Regions from separate parts of the Amycolatopsis sp. lyj-90 genome, predicted to be linked through region 2. Evidence: riboswitches for the same ligand, from Rfam matches in the RefSeq annotation. Region 2 holds a riboswitch; the other holds the start of a gene.
What was found. Region 2 has a riboswitch for cobalamin ahead of ACLJPX_RS06875 (prenyltransferase/squalene oxidase repeat-containing protein). Riboswitches for the same ligand answer to the same signal wherever they lie in the genome.
Positions count from the first base shown of each region.

Region 1: it holds a riboswitch for cobalamin, as region 2 does, so the genes downstream of both, metE (5-methyltetrahydropteroyltriglutamate--homocysteine S-methyltransferase) here and ACLJPX_RS06875 (prenyltransferase/squalene oxidase repeat-containing protein) in region 2, are expected to answer to the same signal.

Region 1 covers NZ_JAJPWP010000016.1:121,629-127,564, forward strand. The annotation lists gene ACLJPX_RS42215 (cytochrome P450) at 1-295, opposite strand, end outside; gene metE (5-methyltetrahydropteroyltriglutamate--homocysteine S-methyltransferase) at 432-2,705, opposite strand; cobalamin riboswitch at 2,805-3,028, opposite strand; gene ACLJPX_RS42225 (ribonucleotide-diphosphate reductase subunit beta) at 3,162-4,238, opposite strand; gene ACLJPX_RS42230 (ribonucleoside-diphosphate reductase subunit alpha) at 4,312-5,936, opposite strand, start outside.
Region 2 covers NZ_JAJPWP010000002.1:266,628-272,563, reverse strand. The annotation lists gene ACLJPX_RS06885 (AurF N-oxygenase family protein) at 1-790, opposite strand, end outside; gene ACLJPX_RS06880 (MerR family transcriptional regulator) at 854-1,594, opposite strand; gene ACLJPX_RS06875 (prenyltransferase/squalene oxidase repeat-containing protein) at 1,663-2,670, opposite strand; cobalamin riboswitch at 2,704-2,835, opposite strand; cobalamin riboswitch at 2,966-3,033, shown strand; gene ACLJPX_RS06870 (hypothetical protein) at 3,137-5,869, shown strand; gene ACLJPX_RS06865 (ABC transporter substrate-binding protein) at 5,866-5,936, shown strand, end outside.

The DNA.
Region 1 (5,936 bases), on a different contig from region 2:
AGAGGGCGACGATGCGGCGGCCGAACGCGCCCATCCACGACACCGGGCCGTAGGTCTCGTAGCGCTTGAGGCCGAACTCGATGCCGAAGCGCATGAAGTCCAGCGCGTGCCCGATGACGGGCGGGCCTTCGTCGCCGAGGACGGGTTTGAGACCCGGCGGGGCGGGCGCGAGCTCGCGGACCGGCCAGGTCGCGCCGAGCCAGCGCTGGTCGACCGAACGCGGCAGGGGGATCGAGGTGAGCGGCGGGACCCGCTCACGCAGTGCCCCGGTGACCTTTTCGACGGCGTTCGCCATGGTGACCATCTCCCCGTTGAGACCGGCTACCGCCCCACCATCGCACTCTTGTTGGCAGGTTGACAATACCCCGGCGGATGTACATAAGGCCCCCTTCCTTGCGCCTGGAGCAAGGAAGGGGGCCTTCATGTCCTGATCAGCCCAGCTCGGACCGGACCGCGTTCGCGGCCGCGACCAGGTTCCGCAGGGCAGGCTCCACCTCGGCGTAACCGCGGGTCTTCAGCCCGCAGTCCGGGTTGACCCAGATCCGCTCGGCGGGCACGGCGCCGACGGCGGTCCGCAGCAGCCCGCTGACCTCGTCGACGCCGGGGACGCGCGGCGAGTGGATGTCGTACACGCCCGGCCCGACGCCGCGGCCGAAGCCCGCCGCGCCGAGGTCGGTGACGACCTCCATCTTCGACCGCGCCGCCTCGATGCTGGTGACGTCGGCGTCGAGCGCGTCGATCGCCTTCACCACCTCACCGAACTCCGAATAGCACATGTGCGTGTGGATCTGTGTCGCGTCGTCGATCCCGGACGTCGCCAGCCGGAACGACGAAACCGCCCAAGAGAAGTACGCCTCGTGCGCCGCAGCGCGCAGCGGGAGCAGTTCCCGCAGCGCCGGCTCATCCACCTGGATGACGCGGATGCCGGCCGCCTGCAGGTCGTGCACCTCGTCGCGGATGGCCAGCGCGACCTGGCGGGCGGTCTCGCCCAGCGGCTGGTCGTCGCGGACGAACGACCACGCCAGAATCGTCACCGGCCCGGTCAGCATGCCCTTGACGGGCTTGCCGGTCAGGCTTTGCGCGTAGCGCGCCCACTCGACGGTCATCGGCTCGGGACGGGAGACGTCGCCGTACAGGATCGGCGGCCGGACACACCGCGAGCCGTAGGACTGCACCCAGCCGAAGTCGGTGGCCGCGAACCCGGCCAGCCGCTCGGCGAAGTACTGCACCATGTCGTTGCGCTCGGGCTCGCCGTGCACCAGCACGTCCAGGCCCAGATCCTCCTGCAGCCGGATGACGCGCTCGATCTCCGCCTTCATCGCGGCCTCGTACCCGGCGTCGTCCAGCGAGCCCGCCTTGTGCGCGGCACGGGCCTTGCGGACGTCGGTGGTCTGGGGGAACGAGCCGATCGTCGTGCTCGGCAACGGCGGCAGGGCCAGCGCGGCCTGCTGGGCCGCCGCGCGCCGCGCGTAGGGGGAACGGACGGTGTCCTCCGGCCGCAGCGCCTCCAGCCGGGCACGGACCCCGGCGTCGGCCAGATCGGCCGCCGTGGCGCGGTCCGTGGCCGCCGCACGGGCGGCGGAGAGGTCGACGCCCTCCTCCTTCAGCGCGCGGCCGAGCAGGACGACCTCGTCGACCTTCTGCTTGGCGAACGCGAGCCAGCCCTTGAGCCGCGGGTGGAGCTCGGCCTCCCGCTCGACGTCGTAAGGCACGTGCAGCAGCGAGCACGACGTCGAGACGCTGACCGACTTCGCGGTGCCGAGCAGCGTCGCCGCCCGGCTGAGCGCGCGGGTCGGGTCGGTGCGCCAGACATTGCGCCCGTCCACGACACCGGCCAGGACCTCCTTGTCGCGCAAGGCGGGTTCGGCCGCGACGGCGTCCACAAAGGACTCATCAGTGACGAGGTCGACGGCGAGGGCGTCGATCGGGGAACGGGCGAGCACACCCAGTCCCCGGCCGAGACCGCCGAAGTATCCGGCGACCAGGATCTTCGGGCGCGCGGTCTCCTTCGCGAGCCGGTGGTAGGCGCGGATGAGCGCGTTGAGCTCCGGCTCGGTGCGGTCGCCTGCGAAGGCGGGCTCGTCGAGCTGGACCCACTCGACGCCTTCGTCATGCAGGCGCCGCAGCAGTTCGACGTAGCCGTCGAGAAGGTTGTCGAGAAGGTCCAGCGGGCGGAAGCCCTCCGGAGCACCCTCGGCGGCCTTCGCGAGCAGCAAGAACGTCACCGGGCCCACCAGCACCGGCCGTGTCTCGACGCCGATCGCGCGGGCCTCGCGGTACTCGTCGAGCGGCTTGGAGCCGGCGACCGAGAACCGGGTGTCCGGCCCGAGTTCGGGGACGATGTAGTGGTAGTTCGTGTCGAACCACTTCGTCATCTCCATCGCGGGCGCGTCCTGCACCCCGCGAGCTGCGGCGAAGTAGGTGTCGAGCGGCGAGAGACCGAGCTTCGTGACGCGCTCCGGCAGCGCTCCGAACAGCTCGGCGGTGTCGAGCACCTGGTCGTAGTGGGAGAACGTGTTGGAGGGGACGGAATCCAGTCCGGCGTCCTTGAGTTCCCGCCAGGTCTGCGTGCGCAGCGCGCGGCCGGTCTCCAGCAACGCGGCCTCGTCGATCTTGCCCGCCCAGTAGCGTTCGAGTGAACGCTTGAGTTCCCGGTCCGGTCCGATCCGGGGGTAGCCCAGCACAGTGGTGCCGATTTCGGTCACAGCTCTCTCCTCGCGAGCTTGTCGTCAGAGCCCGGACGCGCGCAGGAGTGACCGCGATTCGGTCGCGCCCATCCCACGAGGCCCGGACTCACGCACGCCGTCGGCGCGCGCACCACGGGCAGGTCTTCGGACTCGTGGGCGACTCGCTCGCTCCTACCGGCCGTCGCTTCCCGGGGCGCCATGCCCCAGTGCTTTACCGTGTCTCGCACGGTGACGGCTTTCGTTCCCACATACCGCTGCGGGGCAGTCCCGGATTCACACCGGGTTCCCTGTTACCTCGACCGGCCTGGGAGGCCGGGCGAACCAGTAGCACCCTGGAGCGTACCGAATTCGGGTCTCGTGTGACTGGAGGCGTAACTCACGTGATCAGACGGTGAACTCGCGTGTCTGGAGACGGAACACGCCGGGCGGAAGTCCGCCCGGCGTGTTCCGTCTCTGATCACGTGAGATGCGGGATCAGTCCCAGTCGAGGGCACCACCGGACTGGTACTCGATGACGCGGGTCTCGAAGAAGTTCTTCTCCTTCTTGAGGTCCATCGCCTCCGACATCCACGGGAACGGGTTCTCCGTCTCGCCGAAGATCGGCTGGAGGCCGATCTGCTGCGCACGACGGTCGGTGATGAAGTGCATGTACTGCTCGATCAGCTCGGCCGACAGCCCGAGCATGCCGCGCGGCATGGTGTCGCGGGCGTAGGAGACCTCGAGCTCGCAGGCCTCGGTCAGCATGCCGCGGATCTCCGCCTGGAACTCCTCGGTCCACAGGTGCGGGTTCTCGATCTTGATCTGGTTGATGCAGTCGATGCCGAAGTTCAGGTGGATCGACTCGTCGCGCAGGATGTACTGGTACTGCTCGGCAATGCCGATCATCTTGTTCCGGCGGCCGAGCGAGAGGATCTGCGCGAAGCCGGTGTAGAACCACATGCCCTCGAAGATCACGTAGAACGCGACCAGGTCACGCAGGAAGTTCTGGTCGGCCTCGGGGGTACCGGTCTCGAAGTCCGGGTTCTCCAGGTTCTGCGTGTACTTCAGCGCCCACGCGTCCTTCTCCGAGATGGAGGGGACCTCGCGGTACATGTTGAACAGCTCGCCCTCGACCAGGCCGAGGCTCTCGCAGATGTACTGGAAGGTGTGCGTGTGCACGGCCTCCTCGAACGCCTGGCGCAGCAGGTACTGGCGGCATTCGGGGTTGGTGATCTGGCGGTACACCGCGAGCACGATGTTGTTGGCCACCAGCGATTCCGCGGTGGCGAAGAAGCCGAGGTTGCGCTTGAGCATGGTGCGCTCGTCCTCGGTCAGGCCGTCGGCCGACTTCCACAGCGCGATGTCGGCCTGCATGGCGACCTCGGTCGGCATCCAGTGGTTGTTGCAACCGGCGAGGTACTTCTCCCACGCCCAGGTGTACTTCATCGGCAGCAGCTGGTTGACGTCGGCGCGGGCGTTGATCATCCGCTTGTCGTCGACGTTGATCCGGGCGGCGCCGACTTCGATCTCACCGAGGCCGGTGGCGTCGGTGGAAGCGTCAAAGGTGGTCATAGAGGGGCACACTCCAAGAGGCGTCGTGAGTGGTAAGGACGGTTAGAACCGCCCTTACCACTCACGAGGATGTTTACTGGCAGGCTTCGCAGTCGGGGTCGTCGATACGGCAGGCTGCGCCGTCGGTGGCGACGAAGTCGACGTCGGAGACCTGCGGGATCTCCTTCGGCTCCGGGGCGGTCACCGGCACCGCGGGCACGGCGGCGGCGGGCGACGGCGAAACCGCGGCGGAAGCCGACGGGGCGGGCGAAGCGGCGGGAGCGGCGGGCTTGGGTGCCGAAGGTGTGGCCGGGGCCGGGGTGGCCGAGACCGCGTTCAGCTTGCCGTCGGTGCCGCGCAGGGTGCTCTTCTCCACGTGCGTCGCGGACCGCGCCCGCAGGTAGTACGTGGTCTTGAGGCCCTTGTGCCAGGCGTAGCGGTACAGCTCGTCGAGCTTGCGGCCGCTGGGCGCCGCGATGTACAGGTTCAGCGACTGCGCCTGGTCGATCCACTTCTGACGACGCGAACCGGCGTCCACCAGCCACCGCGACTCGATCTCGAACGCGGTCGCGTACAGCGCCTTGAGGTCGTCCGGCACGCGGTCGATCTGGCCGAGGCTGCCGTCGAAGTACTTCAGGTCCGACACCATGACCTCGTCCCACAGCCCGCGCTCCTTGAGCGAGCGGACCAGGTGCGGGTTCACCACGGTGAAGTCGCCGGACATGTTCGACTTGACGAACAGGTTCTGGAACAGCGGCTCGATCGACTGCCCGACGCCCACGATGTTGGAGATCGTCGCGGTCGGCGCGATCGCCATCACGTTGGAGTTGCGCATACCGACGGTCTTGACCCGCTCGCGCAGCGGCGCCCAGTCCAAAGTGGACGAGGTGTCGACGTCGAGCGCGTCGCCCTGGCGGGCGTCGATCAGCAGCTGCAGCGAGTCGATCGGCAGGATTCCCTTGCTCCACAAGGAACCCTCGAACGTCTGGTACTGGCCGCGCTCCTCGGCGAGGTCGGTCGACGCCGAGATCGCGTAGTAGCTGATGTGCTCCATGCTGGTGTCCGCGAACTGGACAGCCTCTTCCGAGGACAGCGGGACACCGATCTCGAACAGCGCGTCCTGGAAGCCCATCAGGCCCAGCCCGATCGGGCGGTGCCGCAGGTTGGACCGGCGTGCTTCCGGGATGGTGTAGAAGTTGATGTCGATCACGTTGTCGAGCATGCGGACCGCGGTGCGCACGGTCTTCTCGAGACGCTTCGCGTCGATGCCCTCGGGGGTGACGTGCTTGAGCAGGTTCACCGAGCCGAGGTTGCAGACCGCGACCTCGTCGGTGGTGGTGTTCAGGGTGATCTCGGTGCACAGGTTGGACGAGTGCACGACACCCACGTGCTGCTGCGGCGAGCGCAGGTTGCACGGGTCCTTGAAGGTGATCCACGGGTGGCCGGTCTCGAACAGCATGGTCAGCATGCGGCGCCACAGGTCGACCGCGCGGATCTTGCGGAACACCTTCAGCTCACCGCGTTCGGCGGCGGCCTCGTACTCGCGGTAGCGCTCGGCGAACGCGGTGCCGTAGAGGTCGTGCAGGTCCGGGGTCTCGTTCGGCGAGAACAGCGTCCACTGCGCGTCGGCCTCGACCCGGCGGAGGAACTCGTCCGGCACCCAGTTCGCGGTGTTCATGTCGTGCGTACGACGACGGTCGTCACCGGTGTTCTTGCGCA
Region 2 (5,936 bases):
GCGGGCTGCGCCTGGCCAGCGCGGCCGCCCGGCGGGGGTTCTCCAGACCGGCGCGCGCGTACTGCGCGGGCCGGGAGAGCAGCCGGGAAAGCAGCATCGAGCCGATCGCCACGACGATCCGCGTGAACGTCTTGACCGGCCAGGACGCGCGGGCCATCAGCCTGGTCAGGTCGTCGCGCGCGTAGCGCACGTGCCGGGCCTCTTCGGTGACGTGGATCCGCATGACGGCGCGCACGAGCGGCTGGATCGACTCGTCCTGCAGGTGCTCGCGCTGGATGGCGTCGAAGACCTCCTCGCCGATCAGCGTCGCCACCCACATCGACGGACCCCGCAGGATCAGCGGCAGCGCGTGCGCGGTGAAGTGCAACAGGCGGTTGTTCCGGTACGGACGGCCGTCGACCTTGTCGATCAGCATCGCGAACATCGTCGAGTGACGGCATTCGTCGGCGACCTCGGTCAGCGCGTACCGCGCGTGCGCGGTGGTCGGATCCGCGCGGTAGGACATCCGCAGCAGCATCTGCATCAGGATGATCTCGAACCAGATCCCGACGCTGACCGAGTTGATCAGCTCCTGCCGGGACAGCTCCACGCGCTGTTCGTGACTCATCCGGTCCCACAATTCGGTGCCGTACAACGACACCGTCCGCTCGGGGATGAAGAACGCCCCCTCGGTCAGCGGGGCTTCCCAGTCCACGTCGACTTCGGGGTCGTACGACAGCTTCGCGCTCGCCTGCAGCAAGCGCTGCGCACCGGTCTCTCGGTCGCGCAGGGGCCGGGTCCGTGCCGTCATCGCCACTCCCTCGTTCGCGGATTGCATCCCGCGATGGAAAGTTACAGTGGTCGATGTAAATGTTCAAGACTCCTGGTGTTCCCGGAGGTGCTGGGCCAGTTCTTCGAGGAATTCGGGGAAGGCGCGGCTCATCGACAGCGCCAGGCTCGCGGTCACCGCCGACTGCGCCAGCGGCCGCAGCCGTTTCACCAGTTCGGTGAGGTCGGAGATCTCGGTCGCGTCCGGCACCCAGTCCGCTCCGCGCGGGCCGACGACATCGTTGCGGATGGTGTCGAGGAACAGCGTCGCGATGGCGTCGGTGTGCTCGATCAGCGTCTCGGCGAGGCCGAGGACCTGTTCCGGCGGCACTCCCGCCGCCAGCAGTTCGCGGCCAGCCTGCAGCAGCTGCGGGCTGAAGACCTCGAAATGCGCGCCCCGCCGGGTGGCCACCCCCATCGCCAGCACGCGTTTGACGTTGGCGGGGGTGATCAGCCGCCCGAACTCCTTCCGCGCCTGCGTCACGGTGATCCGCTCGGGGGTCTCCTCCGACCACGGCTGGGAGAGCGCGTCTTCCAGGCCCATCAGATCGCCCAGATCCCGCCCCTGCTGCCAGGTCTCGATCATTTCCTCGATCTGGGCGAGGGTGTACCCGCGCTCGAGCAGCTGGACGATCAACCGCAGCCGGGCGAGATGCGCGTCGTCGTACATCGCCACGCGCCCGCGTCGCGTCGGCGCGGGAAGCAGTCCTCTGTCCTGATAGGCGCGCACGTTCCGCACCGACGTCCCCGCCAGGTTCGCGAGTTCGCCCACTCGATACTCAGCCACCGGCACAGGCTAAAGGCTCGTGAGTGGCAAGGACGGTTAGAACCGTCCTTGCCACTCACGAGGTGACGTCAGGAGCAGGCGAGCACCGGCGCCTGCGGACGGCCACCGCCGTGCAGGTCGCTCAGCGGGACCCGCGCCAGGCCGAGGATCGCCTGCGCGGTCGCGCGCGGGGCGGTCGCCGGGTTCAGGCCGGTGGCGTCGTAGGCGATCGCGCCGCGGTCCGCCACGGCGCCGGTGCAGCCGGTCTGCAGCGACCGCAGGAACTCCCGCGCCTTGACCGCGGCGGCGGGACGGTGCCCGGCCAGCGCCTCGGCGGCGAGGCCGGTGCTGTTGGCGTTCGGCGCGTTCGTGCCGACGCCGAAGCCGCCGTTCGCGTGCTGCTTGGTGACCAGCCAGGAGGTGCCTTCGCCGGCGTTCACCGGGTCACCGGTGGCGCGCAGGGCCTGCACGACCATCGCGGTCGAGTCGACGTCGCTCGCGCAGGTCGCTTCGCCGAAGTTCAGCGGGAAGCCGCCGTCCGCGCACTGGGTGCCCGCGAGGAACGTCACGGCCGACGCGGGGGCGCCGGCGGGGGTGCGGTCCAGCGCCAGCAGGGCGAGCGACTGCGAGAAGGCGTTGGAGTAGTCGCCGAACTCGGACCGGTCGGAGAACCGGCCGGACGGCGTGAGCAGCGAGAGCAGTCCCGCCTTCAGGTCGACGCCGCCGAACGCCGCCGGGTTCTTGCCCCGGATCTCCGCGGCCAGCAGCAGTTTGGCGTGCGCGCCCGCGTAGGCCTCGGTACCGCTGCCGACGTAACCGGTGGTGATCTCCGGCTTCGCCAGCCACGTGATCGCCTTGCCCGCGTTGGTGTCCGACACCCCGGCCGCGGCGAACGCGAAGATCGCGTCGATCGTCAAGCCCTGGTCGGGGTACTTCTGGCCGCCGAAGTCGGCCTCGAACCTTTCCCCGTCGGCCATCTGCCTGGCGAGCCAGCCCGCGGCGGCGTCCGCCTTGTTGTGGGTGGCCGCGGTCGCCGCCGGAGCGGCGACCAGTCCGATGCCGCACAGCATGGCGACAGCGAGGACCAAACGTCTCATGAGAACCCTTCCCGCATTTCCACGACAGGAGTCGGTGGTGACACCGCGCGACGTGGGTGACCGGGCTCGCCCGGAGGGCATACCGTTGCGGGACAGCGCCGGACTCTCACCGGACTTCCCCCACGACCGCGCTGAATTGACGATCCGAAGAGTCTCATCCCGGTCAAGCGCCGGGGTACCGCCAGGCGCGAGTCGCGATGTGATCCTGGCAACCGACCTGGTCAGCGGTGCCTGTCGCAGGTAATCGGGTGTTAACCTCGGCGGGCTCGACAACTGAACACCGCCGCCCGTGACGGGGAAGCCGGTCGAAATCCGGCGCTGTCGCGCAACCGTGGGCCCCTCATCAGGGCGAGCCGGGGTACCGCACGAGTGGATGCACGATCAAGAAGTCCGAACCACTGTCGCGATAAACAGGGGTGACTGCGGCGTCCCGCGCCTGTCCTCCGTCATGCCGCAAGGAGGAGCCATGCGCCGCGGGTACCTGGCCGCATCGGCGTTCGCCGTCAGCGTCGGCGTGGTCGCCGCGCTGCTCACCGGGACGGCGACAGCCGCCAACGACCCCGGAGCGGCGAAGTCGAACTCCGGCTGGCTCGCGACGAAGCTGAAGCCGGACGGCACGCTCGAGAACCCCAACGGCGGCGATCTGCCCGACCACGGGCTGATGATCGACGCGCTGTTCGCGATGTACGCCTCGGGCGAAGGCGCGAAGGCCGAGCCGATCGTGAAGTACCTCGACGAGCAGGGCCACGCGACCGACTACTTCACCTGGGACGGGCTCATTCCCGACGGCGGAGAGTTCGACTTCTCCGACATCATCGTCGGCGGTGCGGCGGCCAAGACCCTGGTCGCCGCCGAGGTCGCGGGCCGGAATCCCCGGAACTTCGACGGCTACGACATGGTCGCCGAGACCAAGGCCGCGATCATGCGCAAGGGTCCCGACATCGGCCGGGTCAGCGACTACTCGAAAGATCCCAGACTCGCCGATTCGGTGAGCAACAACGCGAACATGTTCGGCCAGTCCCTCGGCGTGATCGGTCTCGCCGCGGCCGGCGAGAACGACCAGCTCGCCATCGACAAGCTGCTGACCCAGCAGTGTTCCGAGGGCTACTTCCGGATCTTCTTCGCCTACATCAAGACGACCGAGACCGGTGACCACGTCACCGCCGACGGCCACAAGGTCTCGACCTGCGACGAGGGCAAGCCGTTCGACCTGTCCGCCAAGGACGGCGACGCCACCGGTTTCGCCCTGTCGGCGATGCTGGCCGCGCGGAAGGCGGGCGCCGCGGGACTCGACGGCCCGATCGCGAAGACCGTCTCGTGGCTCCTCGCGAATCAGGATCCCGGCGGTGGCTGGGGCGGCGGCGTCGGCACCGAAGCCCCGAACACCAACAGCACCGGGCTGATCCTTCAGGCGCTCGCCGACGTCGGCGGCGCGGACGCGGCGGTGGACAAGGGCGTGCGGTTCCTCAAAGCCGCGCAGGCGACCGCCGCGGCGGACTCCGGCAACAGGCTCGCCGGTGACATCGGCGCGATCGCCTACAACCCTGAGTCGTACGTGGCCGCGCGCGCCAACGGGATCGGCGGTCTCGACACCTGGATCCGCGCGGGTGCCCAGGCCTCGCTCGGGTTGTCCCAGGTCGGCTTCTACGACCTCGCGAAGGGCGGCGGGCCGCCGACGAGCAGCAGCGTGTCTGAGACGCCGACCTCGACGCCGTCCGAAACGAGTTCCGCCACCGGCACCCCGACCTCGACCACGAGCGAGCCGGAGCCGACCAGCACCACGACGACCACGACCACCACTACGACGACGACCACCACGACGACGACCAAGACCACCACGACGCCGGTGACACCGACGCCGGGCACGTCCTCGTCCCCGGTGACCAGCCCGCCCGCGCCGAGCACGGTCACCGTCACGAACACCCCGCCCGCGGCCAAGCCGCAGGAGACCAAGCCCGCGCCGAAGACCACGACGCCGAAACCCAAGAAGGCCGTCACCCCGCGGGCGTCCACCGGCGCCCGGGTCGCGCCGCCGACGGCGATCGCGACCCCGGTCGCCATCCCCGGCACGGCGACACCGGCCTCCCGGCTCGGCGCGTATCTGACGAACCGGCTCGTCGGCGGTGACCACGTCGAGGTCACCGAGGACGGCAAGACCTACGTCGACTACGACGCCACCGCCGAGCTGGTCCTCGCGCTGCGGGCGCTGGACGAGCAGCCGGACACCGTCGCTCGCGCGTCGAAGTTCCTGCTCACGCCGGAAGCCGTGCAGGCCTACGCCCACGGCGCGCCGTACGAACAGAGCGGGGCCTCCTACGCCGAACCACTCGCGAAGCTCGTGCTCGTCGGCGAATTCGTGAAGGCGGATGTCGGCCAGTTGCGCGCGGATCTGGTGAAGCTGCGCGGCGCGGACGGCAAGTTCACCGACACAGGGTCCTTCGCCGACGCCGACGAGACCGTCGAGCGGCACGCGTGGGCACTGCTCGCCACCACCGCCGACCCCGGCCCCGCGGTCGAGCTGCTGCTTTCGCGCCAGTGCGCCGACGGAACCTTCCCGAAGCACCTCGACACCGCCGAATGCGGCTCCGGTGACCTCGGAGCGACAGCCGCCGCGGTCACCGCGCTGGCCGCCCGTCCGCACACCGACGCCGCGCCGTCGGCCAAACGGCCGGACGGCTGGACCGAGCGGCGCGTGTCGGCGTTCGTCTCCGCGGTGAGCGCGCTCGGCGTCCGGCCGACCGGCGAGGGCATGGTGACCGGCGAGGCGGGCGAGCCGGACGTCGCGCTGAGCGCCACCGTCGCCGCCGCGCGGCAGATCGCCGGGCTCGACGCGAGCGGAACCGCGCGGTCGCTGGGCAAACTGGTCCAGGCCGACGGCGGGTTCGCCAAGGGATCCGTGGCGGCGAGCGACGGGAAGACCGATTTCCCGACGAGCCTGGCCGCCGCGCAGGGTGTCGCGGGCCGGTCCTGGCTCACCGCCGCGGATTCGCCGCTGTCACCCGCCGTGCGGCTGCCGCTCTCGGACGTCAGCGCCGAAAACGCCGTGTCCGGTACCCAGCTGCAGGCCGCCGCCCAGACGACTCAGCCGCCGTGGGCGACCTGGGGGCTCGTCGGTCTCGCGGTGCTCCTGCTGGCCGCCGCGATCGTGCTCATCTTCCTGCTTCGCCGCTTCATCAAGACAAAGGGGGCAACACCATGAGAAGACTGCTCGCCGTCACGTCCGTCCTCATCGGACTGATCGGGCTGTCCGCCGCACCCGCGCAGGC